Regions from separate parts of the Psychrobacter pacificensis genome, predicted to be linked through region 1. Evidence: predicted binding sites of a transcription regulator. Region 1 holds the regulator's gene; each other region holds the start of a gene.
The links. The regulator PhoB, encoded in region 1, activates phosphate uptake and scavenging genes when phosphate is short. The targets are predictions, from matches to a motif close to TGTCATNAANCTGTCATAA.

Region 2: the regulator PhoB is predicted to act here: its motif matches at 1,795-1,813, upstream of GYK50_RS10390 (DNA translocase FtsK).
Region 3: the regulator PhoB is predicted to act here: its motif matches at 2,400-2,418, upstream of pstS (phosphate ABC transporter substrate-binding protein PstS).

What each region holds. Positions count from the first base shown of each region.
Region 1 covers NZ_CP048752.1:372,980-377,275, reverse strand. Annotated here, with positions in the region: gene GYK50_RS01675 (M23 family metallopeptidase) at 179-769, shown strand; gene phoR (phosphate regulon sensor histidine kinase PhoR) at 837-1,952, opposite strand; gene phoB (phosphate regulon transcriptional regulator PhoB) at 2,045-2,749, opposite strand; gene dtd (D-aminoacyl-tRNA deacylase) at 2,862-3,314, opposite strand; gene asd (archaetidylserine decarboxylase) at 3,444-4,277, shown strand.
Region 2 covers NZ_CP048752.1:2,451,671-2,455,966, forward strand. Annotated here, with positions in the region: gene GYK50_RS10390 (DNA translocase FtsK) at 1-1,743, opposite strand, end outside; gene trxB (thioredoxin-disulfide reductase) at 2,302-3,324, shown strand; gene aat (leucyl/phenylalanyl-tRNA--protein transferase) at 3,325-4,137, shown strand; gene GYK50_RS10405 (MerR family transcriptional regulator) at 4,171-4,296, shown strand, end outside.
Region 3 covers NZ_CP048752.1:2,890,323-2,894,618, reverse strand. Annotated here, with positions in the region: gene thiC (phosphomethylpyrimidine synthase ThiC) at 1-1,796, opposite strand, end outside; TPP riboswitch at 2,043-2,198, opposite strand; gene pstS (phosphate ABC transporter substrate-binding protein PstS) at 2,491-3,663, shown strand; gene pstC (phosphate ABC transporter permease subunit PstC) at 3,881-4,296, shown strand, end outside.

The DNA.
Region 1 (4,296 bases):
AGCACCATCATCGCTCAACCGAAGCGTTAAGTAGATAAAGTTATATTTGCTGTGCTTGTATTTAACCACACCTGTATTTATGGGGATAAAAGCCATAGATAACAATGCGATACATACCTTAGCAGATAGGGCTTTTATAATATTAGCTCATATAATATAAAACAGATAAGAGACATCAATGCTAGCAGATGGAAAAAGCCAACCACCGAAGCCTTCTTTTGTCAGTCGTGTACTCGGCGTACTGATTAAGGCGGTTGTATTGCTAGGGTTTTTATTTGTCTTTGATAAGCTGCTACCCAGCATTAGCGAGCAGACCCAATCGTTTGTGGTCGCCAAATGGCAGCAGATGAGCCTATTACAACAAGAACTGCCAACAGAGAACAGCTTGCCAAATCCGCTACCAGACAAGCGTCTGACCGATACGTGGGGTGCGGCACGCAGTCAAGGGCGCTCACATGAAGGCATCGATATCTTTGCAGAACGTGGCACGCCGATACAGTCAACCACGCAGGGAATTGTGAGTAAGGTTGGTGAGAATAACTTGGGTGGGCGCGTGGTCGTCGTGGTAGGGCCTGGCGGTGCTGGTCATTATTACGCGCATCTAGAAGACTATGCCGATATTGCGCCCAATGATTGGGTCAATCAAGGCGATATTATCGGTTATGTGGGTGACAGCGGTAACGCAAAAGGGACACCGCCACATGTACATTACGGTATTTATATCAATGGCAGTGCCGTCAACCCTTACCCGCTGTTGCAAAAAGACTAGGTATACTAAATTAGGCATGCTAAATAAATCCGCATGACGAGTCTAAACAATATGGGCAAGGCCTGTACTAATTTGTCGCAGCCGATCTCACATACGCGGCTGGAAATACCACACTAAATGTCGACCCCTCTCCCTCTATTGAGTCAATCTGCAACTGCGCCTCGTGCTGATGCAAAACGTGCTTCACGATAGCCAGCCCTAATCCTGTACCGCCTGTGGCACGACTACGCCCTTTATCAATACGATAAAAGCGCTCCGTCAAACGCGCAATATGCTCTGGTGCGATACCAAGTCCATCGTCCTCAACGGCAAATCGGCACCCATCCGATGTCTGCGTCCAACTGATGGTAATATTACCGCCTTTTGGCGTATATTTAATCGCATTAATGACTAAGTTGGACAAGGCGCTGATCAAGTACACCTCCGACCCATATAACCCGTCATAGGTATCTATGTGCAAATGAATGGTGTGCTTGTACGCTTGGTTATATGCCTGTGCATCATCATAGATATTGGTGAGGAGTTTGGTCATATCGACATCATTAAACTCATGCGTCTCTTCGATTTCAATCTTGGAGAGCAGTAATAAGTCATTTACGATTCGATTCATACGGGCTGTTTGCTGGGTCATCAGCTCAAAACCGCGACGCCACTGTGGCGGCATGTCTGGTTGGTGAGAGAAGTTCTCCAAATAGCCCATCATTACTGTCAGCGGCGTGCGTAGCTCATGAGAGACATTCGCCACAAAGTCTTGGCGCATTTGCTCTAAATGCTGTACGCGGGTCACATCATAAATAAACAATAGCTTCTCGTCACCAAAAGGCGTGAGCTCACACTTTAGATAACGACTGGGATCGCGCCACGATTCTATATGAATACCATCATTGGGCAGGGTGGTGTTTTGATAGTACTGGCGAAACTCGGGCACAATGATAAAGTCAAACACACTTTGGCCTTTGTCAGCTGGCTGCAGTGACAAGAGATCCTGCGCCGCCTGATTCCACCACTCTAACCCATCATCTTCATTCAGTAAGATGACCGCATCTCGCAATGCTCGCAGCGCACTTCTGATTTTCTCTAATTGCTCCGCCGCATTTTGGCTAGCGATTTGTGCTGGCGCATCTTGCTGGTCATTATTATAGTTATGGTCTTTTTTCTTTTTTGCTGGCGCTATCTTGTTCATTTCTTATCCTTACCACTATCCGCTATTTTATTTATTGTTATGGTGGCATTGTTCATACAAGATCAAGTTATCAAAAATCAACTTATATAAGATTAGCTTGGCTCAATAAGACTAGAGAACCGATAGCCTGTACCGCGCACCGTTTGTATCAATGTATCACAATCATAAGGACGCAGTAGTTTACGTAGACGCTTGATATGTACATCAATGGTTCGATCTTCGATATAAACGTTACCGCCCCAAACCTGATCGAGCAGCTGCGTTCTTGTGTAAGCGCGCTCTGGGTGACTCATAAAAAATGCCAGTAGACGATATTCTGTCGGGCCGACCTCGATGACTTTTCCTGCGGCTGTCACGCGCTGGCTTTTGGTATCGAGACTCAGCTGACCAATTTCGATAGGCTTGTCGCTACTCATCGCGCTACTACGGCGCAAGACCGCTTTGATTCTGGAAATCAGCTCGCGCGTCGAAAAAGGCTTGGTCATGTAATCATCTGCACCTGCATCTAGGCCGTGAACCTTGCTGTCTTCTTCGCTTTTGGCCGTTAGCATAATGACGGGTATCTCAGAGAGCATCTCATCGCTTTTGAGCATACGACAAAAATCAACACCGCTCTTGTCTCCGGGCAACATCCAATCTAATAATATTAATGACGGTCTATGATCGACCACTTGCTGATGCGCTTCTGATACGTCAGCCGCTTGTAGGCTATCAAACCCAGCCATTTCTAGCGTCATCACAACCATTTCACGAATCGCAGGTTCATCTTCAACAATCAAAATTTTCTCATTATACATAGGACATTCTCGGTGTTAGCGGACAAAATCTGGCATATAAAAAGGCGATAAATACTCACCAGTCTCTATCTATTAAACGGATTAATTATGACAGCCTGATGACACTCTGATGTCAGATCTCCAATAGAAAATTAAGTGGTCCATCATTGATGCTTTCAACTTGCATATCAGCGCCAAACTGACCAGTGGCTACATTCGGATACTGGGTTTTGGCATAGTCGATGAGTTGCTCGAACAGCACTTGGGCCGCATCAGGTGCCATCGCGCCATCAAAGTCAGGGCGGCGACCTTTATCCGTTTTTGCCATCAGCGTAAATTGTGACACTAATAACAATCCGCCGCCGACTTGCTGGACGTTTTTATCCAGTTTACCAAATTTGGCAGGATCGTCATCATTTTCAAAAATGCGATAGGTCAATATTTTGTCAATCATTCGCTTGGCGGCGGCGAAATCGTCATCATGACCCAACCCAATATAGGCCAATATCCCATGATCAATTTTGCCAACACAATGCTCATCGATAGTGACGCTGGCACGGCTCACTCGTTGTATCAGTGCTTTCATTTACGACCTTCTTTATTTATAAATGGCTTACAGTTTATGGTCAGACAATAATACGCTGTCCATGATAAAATATGGCCATTAACTTGCCTATGCAATAATGACATCACATCCTATTTTGGTAGCCTTATTATGAATGTATTTACCACCTTACAACAGCTGGTACCGCAGCAAAAGCTCAGTAAAGTCGCTGGACGTTTGGCCGCCAGTCGTCATCCTTATGTCAAACGCACCTTTATCCGTGGTTTTGCCAAAGCTTATAATATCAGCCTAGATGAGTATGAGCGCCAGAGCCTTAATGCTTACGAGAGTTTTAATGACTTTTTTACCCGTGAACTAAAAGAAGATGCTCGCACCATCGATACCACCGCAAACGGCATCGTTAGTCCTGCTGACGGTATCATCTCTCAGCTTGGGCAAATTAAAGATCATAAAATGCTACAAGCCAAAGGGCGTCACTATGACGTTGGCCAATTGCTGGCTGATAGCGAAGATGGCCGTTATTTTGCCGATGGTAGTTTTGCGACAATCTATCTAGCCCCTAGCAATTACCACCGTGTTCATATGCCATTTGCCGGTACGCTGACCAAGACTCGCTATGTCCCTGGTACGCTGTTTTCGGTCAACAATACCACGGCAGCTAATGTGCCGGACTTGTTTGCGCGTAATGAGCGTTTGGTCTGCATATTTGATACCAAGTATGGCAAAGCGGCCGTTGTCATGGTAGGCGCTATGATTGTCGCTGGTATCGAAACCGTCGCCACTGGCAAAATTACCCGCACGGATGATATACAAGAAGCGGATCACGATATGCAGTTTGCGGCAGGCGAAGAGCTTGGTCGTTTTTATTTAGGATCAACGGCTATCGTAGTGTTGCCAAAAGCAGCAAAAGCCGACTGGCAAGAGACCATGAAAGCCAATAGTTTTGTAAAAATGGGTCAATTACTGGGTGTCACGAAACCGTAATTTATTTCTAATATAATAA
Region 2 (4,296 bases), 870 kb from region 1:
CGGCATCATGTCAGTGATATGGTTGCTACTATCACCTTCTGGTACCGCAAAGCTGACAGAAGGTTTAGCTGGGGCTACAGGCTGCGTATTTGAGGCCGAACTGACCGCTTCCACAGTTGGCGCCGCTTTTGGATTGGCAGGCGGCGTATTGGTCGGTGTCATATCCGAAATTTCTGATACTGATGCGGCCACCTCTACTGATGGCTGAGCCACTGTGACCTCAGGTACAGGCGATGACTCATTACGTTGTAATAGTTCGGACTGTGCAGCAGAGAGCCCATAAGAGTCGTCACTTAGAATGCTATTAGTGGCGTCTGACGTAGGCCTTGATAGCTCTTCTTGCGGAATTTGATTAGTGACATTAGTTTCCTCAGCAGTAGCAACCGACGATTTTGCAACAGGTTCTGATATATTGCCATGCTCCGCCAACCATGCTTCTGCCAACTTATCGACATTCTCCGTTATATCATCTGGGTGAGAGTCTTCCGGCTCAGTAATAGCCTGATTGACAGCTTGAGCATTCGTTGATTCATCCATTGAGGATTGAGTAGCTAGCTCTTGATTAGATAAATCTGATTGAGTTTCGGTTTCTACCATCGGTGCTGCCACAGAGGTTTGTACTGCTTCTTCTAGTGACACGTCAGTGACGACTTCACTCTGTGCATAGTTAGGCACAGTAGAATTATCTATGCTGTTAGTGCTATAAGCCATCTGTTCACGCGCGAGCAAATTATCAACCGTATTTGCATCATTCCATGCAAAGCTTGGCTCGACTTTGCGAACAGGCGCTGCGATAGGGTTTGGTATCGTTGATGTGTTGGTATCACTGACTGTACTGCCAACCGTAGCATTAGCGGTCGCTGCGACCGCGTATGGTGACTCACTTTTCTCATCGCTAGACGTTGCTGCTGCTTTTGCTGTCGCCATAGATGCTTTCACACTATCAGCCAATCCGGACGTCGACAAAAAATCTGATAATACATTGCTGAATCTGCCACTATTATCTACTGCGTGAACACTATTCGCATCGTCAGCTGATTGCAACTCAAGTGGCAGCTGCTCATACTCGGCTGTTTGATTGGGATTTCCCTCTTTGATACTGTCACGGTCTTGCGACACCTCACTTTGCTCATCCAACTCGGCAGCATCTTCTTTATTTTTTAACCCTGAGCCAAGCCAAGATAGTGCTGTAATCTTCTGATATATAGAGAGCCAATGGATGTTAAAGGCAAAGGTCGCGGTAATCACAACGAACACCGCCAAGAAAACCACACTGCCCCACTGCGATAGCAACTGTGCCAAACGTTGCTGCAACTCAAGACCGATGATACCACCAGCCACGCCTTCAAGTCCCGTTGATGCAGGATTGGCTACTTGCTGAATTAAGGCAACCAGTTGTGCAAATAATGCACTGGCGCTCAACAGCAAAAACACATAAGCGACCAGTCGCATGAGCCAAAACGTCGGCTTATTGTCCCACCAAATAAGGATAGACTCATAAACCACAAACGCTAAAAACCACCATGCACCATAGCCAAAAAAGCTATAGAGCAAGTCGGACAACCAAGCGCCCGTCTGGCCACCCATATTGTTAATAGTCGTCATATCACTACTGATATGCGACCAGCTAGGATCATTGCCTGTGTAAGTCATTAAAATAACAAACAAATAAACAGCCAGTATTAGCCCAAGGAGGGTAAATATTCCCTTTTTTAAATACTCAATAAGCGGTGCTGATATCACGTAAAATCTGCCTTGTTGTTAATACTAAATGGTCGCCAGTGCATGACTAAGTCTAATCATGCTGACATAAAGTGCTGACATATAAAGGTACCTAGCAAAGTGTTTGGTTGAGATTCAACTCTCAAAAGGCCTGAGCATAGCAGTCATCGCTTAAGCTCTATCACACTTGGCATAACTTCTTATAATAACAAATACATAGGTACAGTGGCGACACTCTTATAAAGAAAGCGTGCAAGAAAGTAAATCAATGTACGATTTGCGCAAAAAATCTGCGAATAATCCAAAAGTTACTAACAGAATACTGCCAATACTGTGGCACAAACGCTATAAAATACCAGCTGTTTCTAGCACGAGTATTTCAAGGTTATCATGCTTTGATTCTAATGATAGCTGTGTTTGTTTTAGCAAACTTGCACTTTTTGCTATCTACCCTTATGTTATTATCACATAGCAATTAGAAAAACCATATTAGTAGCAACGCTTGACGTTTTTTATTAGATTTATAACTCATATTTTTCATTCGTATATTTAGTTCGTATATTTAGAAAGGAACCACTTATGGCAACTGACACTACTGCTTCACGTCACGAAAAGCTCATCATTTTAGGCTCAGGTCCTGCCGGTTATTCGGCTGCGGTCTATGCGGCACGCGCCAACCTTAAACCTGTTATGGTAACGGGTATTGAAGTGGGTGGCCAATTAACCACCACCACCGAAGTCGATAACTGGCCAGGCGATGCGCATGATTTGACCGGTCCTGCATTAATGGAGCGTATGAAGGCACATGCTGAGCGTTTCGGTACAGAATTGGTTTATGATCATATCAATGATGTTAACTTGAATGTACGACCTTTTGAGCTGTCAGGTAACAACGGCACCTATACTTGTGATGCCCTGATTATCTCAACAGGTGCCTCTGCTCAGTACCTAGGTCTAGAATCAGAAACCAAATTTAAAGGGCTTGGCGTATCCGCTTGTGCCACTTGTGACGGTTTCTTTTATAAAGATCAAAAAGTTGCTGTGATTGGCGGTGGTAATACAGCCGTTGAAGAAGCCTTATACCTCTCTAACATTGCTTCTGAAGTCACTTTAGTGCATCGCCGTGATAGCCTGCGCTCTGAAAAAATCCTACAAGACAAGCTGTTTGAAAAAGCCAAAAACGGTAATGTCAAAATTGAGTGGAACCATCAAGTCAAAGAAGTTGTCGGTGATGACATGGGCGTCAATGGTGTCGTTATCGAATCAATGATTGATGGCAGCACCAAACAACTGGATGCAATGGGTATGTTTGTCGCCATCGGTCATAAGCCTAATACCGACCTATTCAAAGGTCAATTGGATATGAAAGATGGCTATCTGGTCGTCAATAGTGGCTTGAATGGTAATGCCACGCAGACCAGTATCGAAGGGGTGTTTGCCGCAGGTGACGTGGCTGATCATGTCTATCGTCAAGCCATTACCTCTGCTGGTACTGGCTGTATGGCAGCGCTGGATGCTGAGAAATATTTGGATGCTATCGGTGAGACAACGGCGAAAGACCATACCTATGCGTCAACGCTGACTGCTGATCAAGAAGACTAAATGAATAACTTTGCGCAGCACGGCGATCATGATCAATACATCACGCCTGAGACTTTACAAAGTCTTGGGCGTTATGACTTTCCTGATCCTATTTCTATCGATCCTGAGGGCATTGGTATTGTCGCGATGGGTGGCGATCTTGCACCCGATACATTAATATCTGCTTATGCACAAGGACTGTTTCCATGGTTCAATGAAGATGAGCCTATCGCTTGGTGGTGTCCTGAGCCGCGTTGTGTGATCGTCCCATCTGATTATCAACCGAGTAAGTCACTGCGCAAGCAAGCAAGTCGCACGCGTTGGCAACTAACACTCAATCAAGCTTTTGATGACGTCATACATGCCTGTAGTCTGCCGCGTAGCGATGGTCTTAATAATGACCTGCCCGAACGCGAACACACTTGGATTCATGAAGAGATGATTGAGGCTTATACCAAACTGCATGCGCAAGGATTTGCCCATAGCATTGAGGTGTGGGACGAGACAGGTCAGCTCATTGGTGGATTATATGGGCTAAAGATCAACGGCATCTATTTTGGTGAATCCATGTTTCATCGTGCCTCTAATGCGTCAAAACTCGCGTTTTGGGGGTTGATGCGCTTATGTGAGCAAAGTCATGTTGCACTTGTCGACTGCCAGTTACCTAATGATCATCTCATGAGCTTGGGTGCCACTACTCTACCGCGTCCTGACTTTCTTGCTCAATTAGACCGCTTAATAAGCAGTCGCTCCATCAATTGGCACAATAATTTTCATAAACCATTGGCCGTATCCCTTCTCGATACAGCAAATCCTTGGCAGCATCAATCATGAAATCTACAAAAGCTAAAGAGTTAAGAGAGTTTTATGGCGCTTGATACCTCATTTCTGCTAATCGGAGAGCTGGCAGCAAAAGCCAATACAACCAAAGACACCGTGCGTCACTATGAACAGTTGGGCCTATTAAGGTCGCGTAAGCGTCAAGCAGGCTCA
Region 3 (4,296 bases), 430 kb from region 1:
TCGCGCGCGGTATCAGGGTCGAGCGCCAAATTGAACTGATCATCCCAGCGGAATTCAAAGCGCGCTTTGGATAGCGCATTATCACGCGCCTGTGCACCAGGGTGACCTTTGGCAAGGTCGGCGGCGTGTGCAGCGATTTTATAGGTAATAATGCCGTCTTTGACGTCTTTTTTGTTTGGTAGACCCAAGTGCTCTTTTGGTGTGACATAGCATAGCATCGCGGTACCAAACCAGCCAATCATCGCCGCACCAATCGCACTGGTGATATGGTCATAACCTGGGGCGATGTCAGTCGTTAATGGGCCCAAGGTATAGAAAGGCGCGTCCGCACACAGCTCAAGCTGCAAGTCCATGTTTTCTTTGATACGGTTCATCGCCACGTGTCCAGGGCCTTCAATCATCACCTGTACGTCGTGCTCCCATGCCACTTTGGTCAATTCTCCAAGGGTGCGTAGCTCACCGAACTGCGCTTCATCATTGGCATCTTGCAAGCAGCCGGGGCGTAGGCCATCACCTAGACTGAACGCCACATCGTATTGCTTCATAATCTCGCAGATATCTTCAAAATGCGTGTATAAAAAGCTCTCTTTGTGATGCGCCAGACACCACTGCGCCATGATAGAGCCACCGCGTGAGACGATACCTGTCAAACGCTTTGCGGTGAGCGGTACATAGCGGAGCAGGACGCCTGCGTGAATGGTAAAGTAATCCACACCTTGCTCGGCTTGCTCGATCAAGGTATCACGGAATATCTCCCACGTCAGATCTTCAGCGACGCCATCGACTTTTTCTAAGGCTTGATAAATCGGTACGGTACCAATCGGCACAGGCGAGTTACGGATTAGCCATTCGCGGGTTTCGTGAATGTGATTGCCCGTCGATAAATCCATGATGGTATCCGCGCCCCAACGCGTGGCCCACGTCATTTTGGAGACTTCTTCATCGATCGATGAGCCGAGCGCTGAGTTGCCGATATTGGCATTGATTTTTACCAAAAAGTTACGCCCGATAATCATTGGCTCAGATTCAGGGTGGTTGATGTTGTTGGGGATAATTGCGCGTCCAGCGGCTACTTCATCACGGACAAACTCAGGGGTGATAATTTTGGGCATATTGGCACCGAAGCTCTCACCCTCATGTTGACGCATGTCAGTCAGTTCATGCTGCTTTTGCGTCTCACGTATCGCAATATATTCCATCTCAGGGGTAATGATGCCGCGACGCGCGTAGTAAATCTGCGTGACGTTTTTCCCTGCTTTGGCACGGCGCGGTTTGTCAATATGAGCAAACCTGAGGTTGGCAGTACTGATGTCACGAGCACGCGCTTGCCCGTACGAGCTAGATAGACCGCTTAGTTGCTCGGTATCACCGCGCTCAGCGATCCAGTTTTCACGCAGTTTGGGTAGACCGCGGGTCAGATCAATCTCGACATTGGGGTCAGTGTACACACCTGAAGTATCGTACACATAAAAAGGCGGATTGTGCTCGCCATCCTTATCACCCGTACCGCCAACTGGCGTATCCGTTAAGCTGATTTCACGCATCGGTACTTGAATATCAGGCCGTGAGCCTTCGATATAGACTTTGCGCGAGGCGGGTAGGATACGGTGTAAGTCGCGCGCGTCTTCTTCAAAGCGTGCATCACTGGCGGCGCGGTGGGCAGGCGTTTTTAGTGCGTCGGCTTTTTTATCGGCTTTGGTGTCTGATACGAGAGGTATGTTATCGGCTGGGTTGTGCGTTTGGACTTGTGATGCCGCTGAGGCACTGTCAAAAGAGCTGCTGTTTGAAATAGTCATATGCTGTCCTAGCGTGTTGGTTTTTGAATAAAAGCAACACCGCCAGTAGCTGCGGGGCAAACACTCGTCATTCAGACAAATTTATATTATCAACACCTAACAGCGAGCAAAGAAGTTGTCGCGGTTAATGGTCATCAAATAGTGGACGCCCCTTTCTATCTTCTCTCGTTATCTACGTATGCGGCGTGCATCGTTAGACAATAGCGATGATAAAAAAGTATTTCTACGCGTCCGTTGTCATCAATAACAACGTGCTTAAGACTTCCCTGCGTCGGTACTAACCGCATCAGGTTCGGCGGGTGATCTCTCAGCGAATGTAGATAGGTGGCTACTTTTATCAATGTTTAACTATAAACGTTTAATAAAGTAGGCCAATGCTACACCGCACCCCGAGTCTGTCAGTGTTGTAAATCCCTTTCATACTAACAAAATTCTGCGTTAACGGCTAATGGAATTTGGATGAAAATATCAGGCGCTTATTTTGCTATTTAGCATGGATACAAAGAACAGGAGCTATTGATAGTAATTAAAATTCTTTGATATTACTGATACTTAGAGGCGATTGCTAAATATTGTGTAAAGCGAATGCAGGATTTGAGAGGTTGTCATTAAACTGTCATAAAGATTTGGCAAGATAACGCTCATATCACAAACAATGCCTTTTTATATCGTTGTTAAACTTCAGGAGTCCTACATGCGTTATTCGTTATTAGCAGTGGCCGTTAGTTGTACATTAATGCTTACGGCGTGTAATAAGTCAACAGAGACGGCAGAACCAGCTGCTGATACGACCAGTAGCGCCGCTACCACGGCTGAAACCACCACTCAGACTCAGGCAACGCCTTCTGCTGACACGGGTTTCAAATCTGCTGAAAACATCGCCATGAATATCACAGGTGCAGGCGCATCATTCCCGCAGCCGATCTATGCCAAATGGTCTTCTGACTATAACGCTGCCACAGGTGGCCAAGTCAACTATCAATCTATTGGCTCATCTGGTGGTATCAAACAAATCCAATCAAAAACCGTCGATTTTGGTGCTTCTGATGCGCCATTAACACCTGAAGAGCTTGAAGAGTCTGGTCTTATCCAGTTCCCAACCGTGATTGGTGGCGTTGTGCCAATCGTTAACATCGATGGCGTTGAGCCAGGTCAGTTAAAGCTAGATGGTGAAACCTTAGCCAATATCTATCTGGGTAAAATCAATAACTGGAATGATCCTGCGATCAAAGCCATGAACCCAGATTTGACTTTGCCAGATGCCGCCATCACCACAGTATTCCGCTCAGACGGTTCAGGTACGACGTTTAACTTTACCGATTATCTCGCCAAGGTATCACCAGATTGGAAAGACAGCGTTGGTGTTGATAAAACGGTCAAGTGGCCAACCTCTGCGACTGGTGCAGGTGGTAAAGGTAATGAGGGCGTCTCAAGCTACGTTAACCGCATGAAAAACTCTATCGGCTATGTGGAGTATGCCTACGCCAAGCAAAACAACATGTCACATGCCGCGCTTAAAAATGCCGCGGGCAATATCGTGCAGCCATCTGCTGAAACCTTTGCCGCCGCTGGCGACATCGATTGGTCACAACAAGAAGGCTTTTATAAAGTCATCACCAACTCTGAGACGGATCAAGCATGGCCAATCGCTGCTGCTACTTTCATCTTAGTACACAAGCAACCAGAGAATCCTCAGCAAGTCGCTGGCGTGTTGAACTTCTTTGATTGGGCGTATACCCAAGGTGATGATGATGCCATGGCGCTAGACTATGTCCCATTCTCTGATACAGCAGTGGCTCTATTCAAAGAGAAATGGAATGAGGTCAAAGGTAGCGATGGACAGCCAGTTTATAAGCCAGCGCAATAAACGATCTGTACAAGCTGCTTAATGACTTTTTGATTTCCTCTTAAGCCACTATTCTCCGGTAGTGGTTTGAGAGGTTTTATCACAGCAAATTTGACCAAAACACTAATCGCTATGTTTCACGATAACCATTAGTACGGATACAAGTTGCGTTTGCTGTCATAAAACGAAATGAACACCCTAGTTTTTTTGAATTCACCCATTCAATGCTGAGACACTTATGACAGACTTAAGGTCCCAACTGGCTAAACAAAAACGTTACGACGCTTTATTTGTCAACTCTACCAAAGCGTTTGCCATACTCGTCCTCCTATCGTTAGGAGGCATTTTGGTGTCTCTGATTGTTGGGGCGTGGCCGAGTATCCAAGAGTTTGGTTTGGGGTTTTATAGCAGTAATAATTGGGATACGGTTGCCAATGAGTACGGGGCACTCGCGCCTATTTATGGCACCTTGGTGACGTCATTTATTGCGATTGTTATCGCTGTACCAGTCAGTTTTGGTATTGCGATATTTTTGACCGAAATGTGTCCAAAGTTCCTCAAAAAACCGCTTGGTATTGCCATTGAGCTGTTGGCAGGTATTCCTTCTATCATTTATGGGATGTGGGGCTTGTTTGTCTTTGCGCCTTTCTTTGG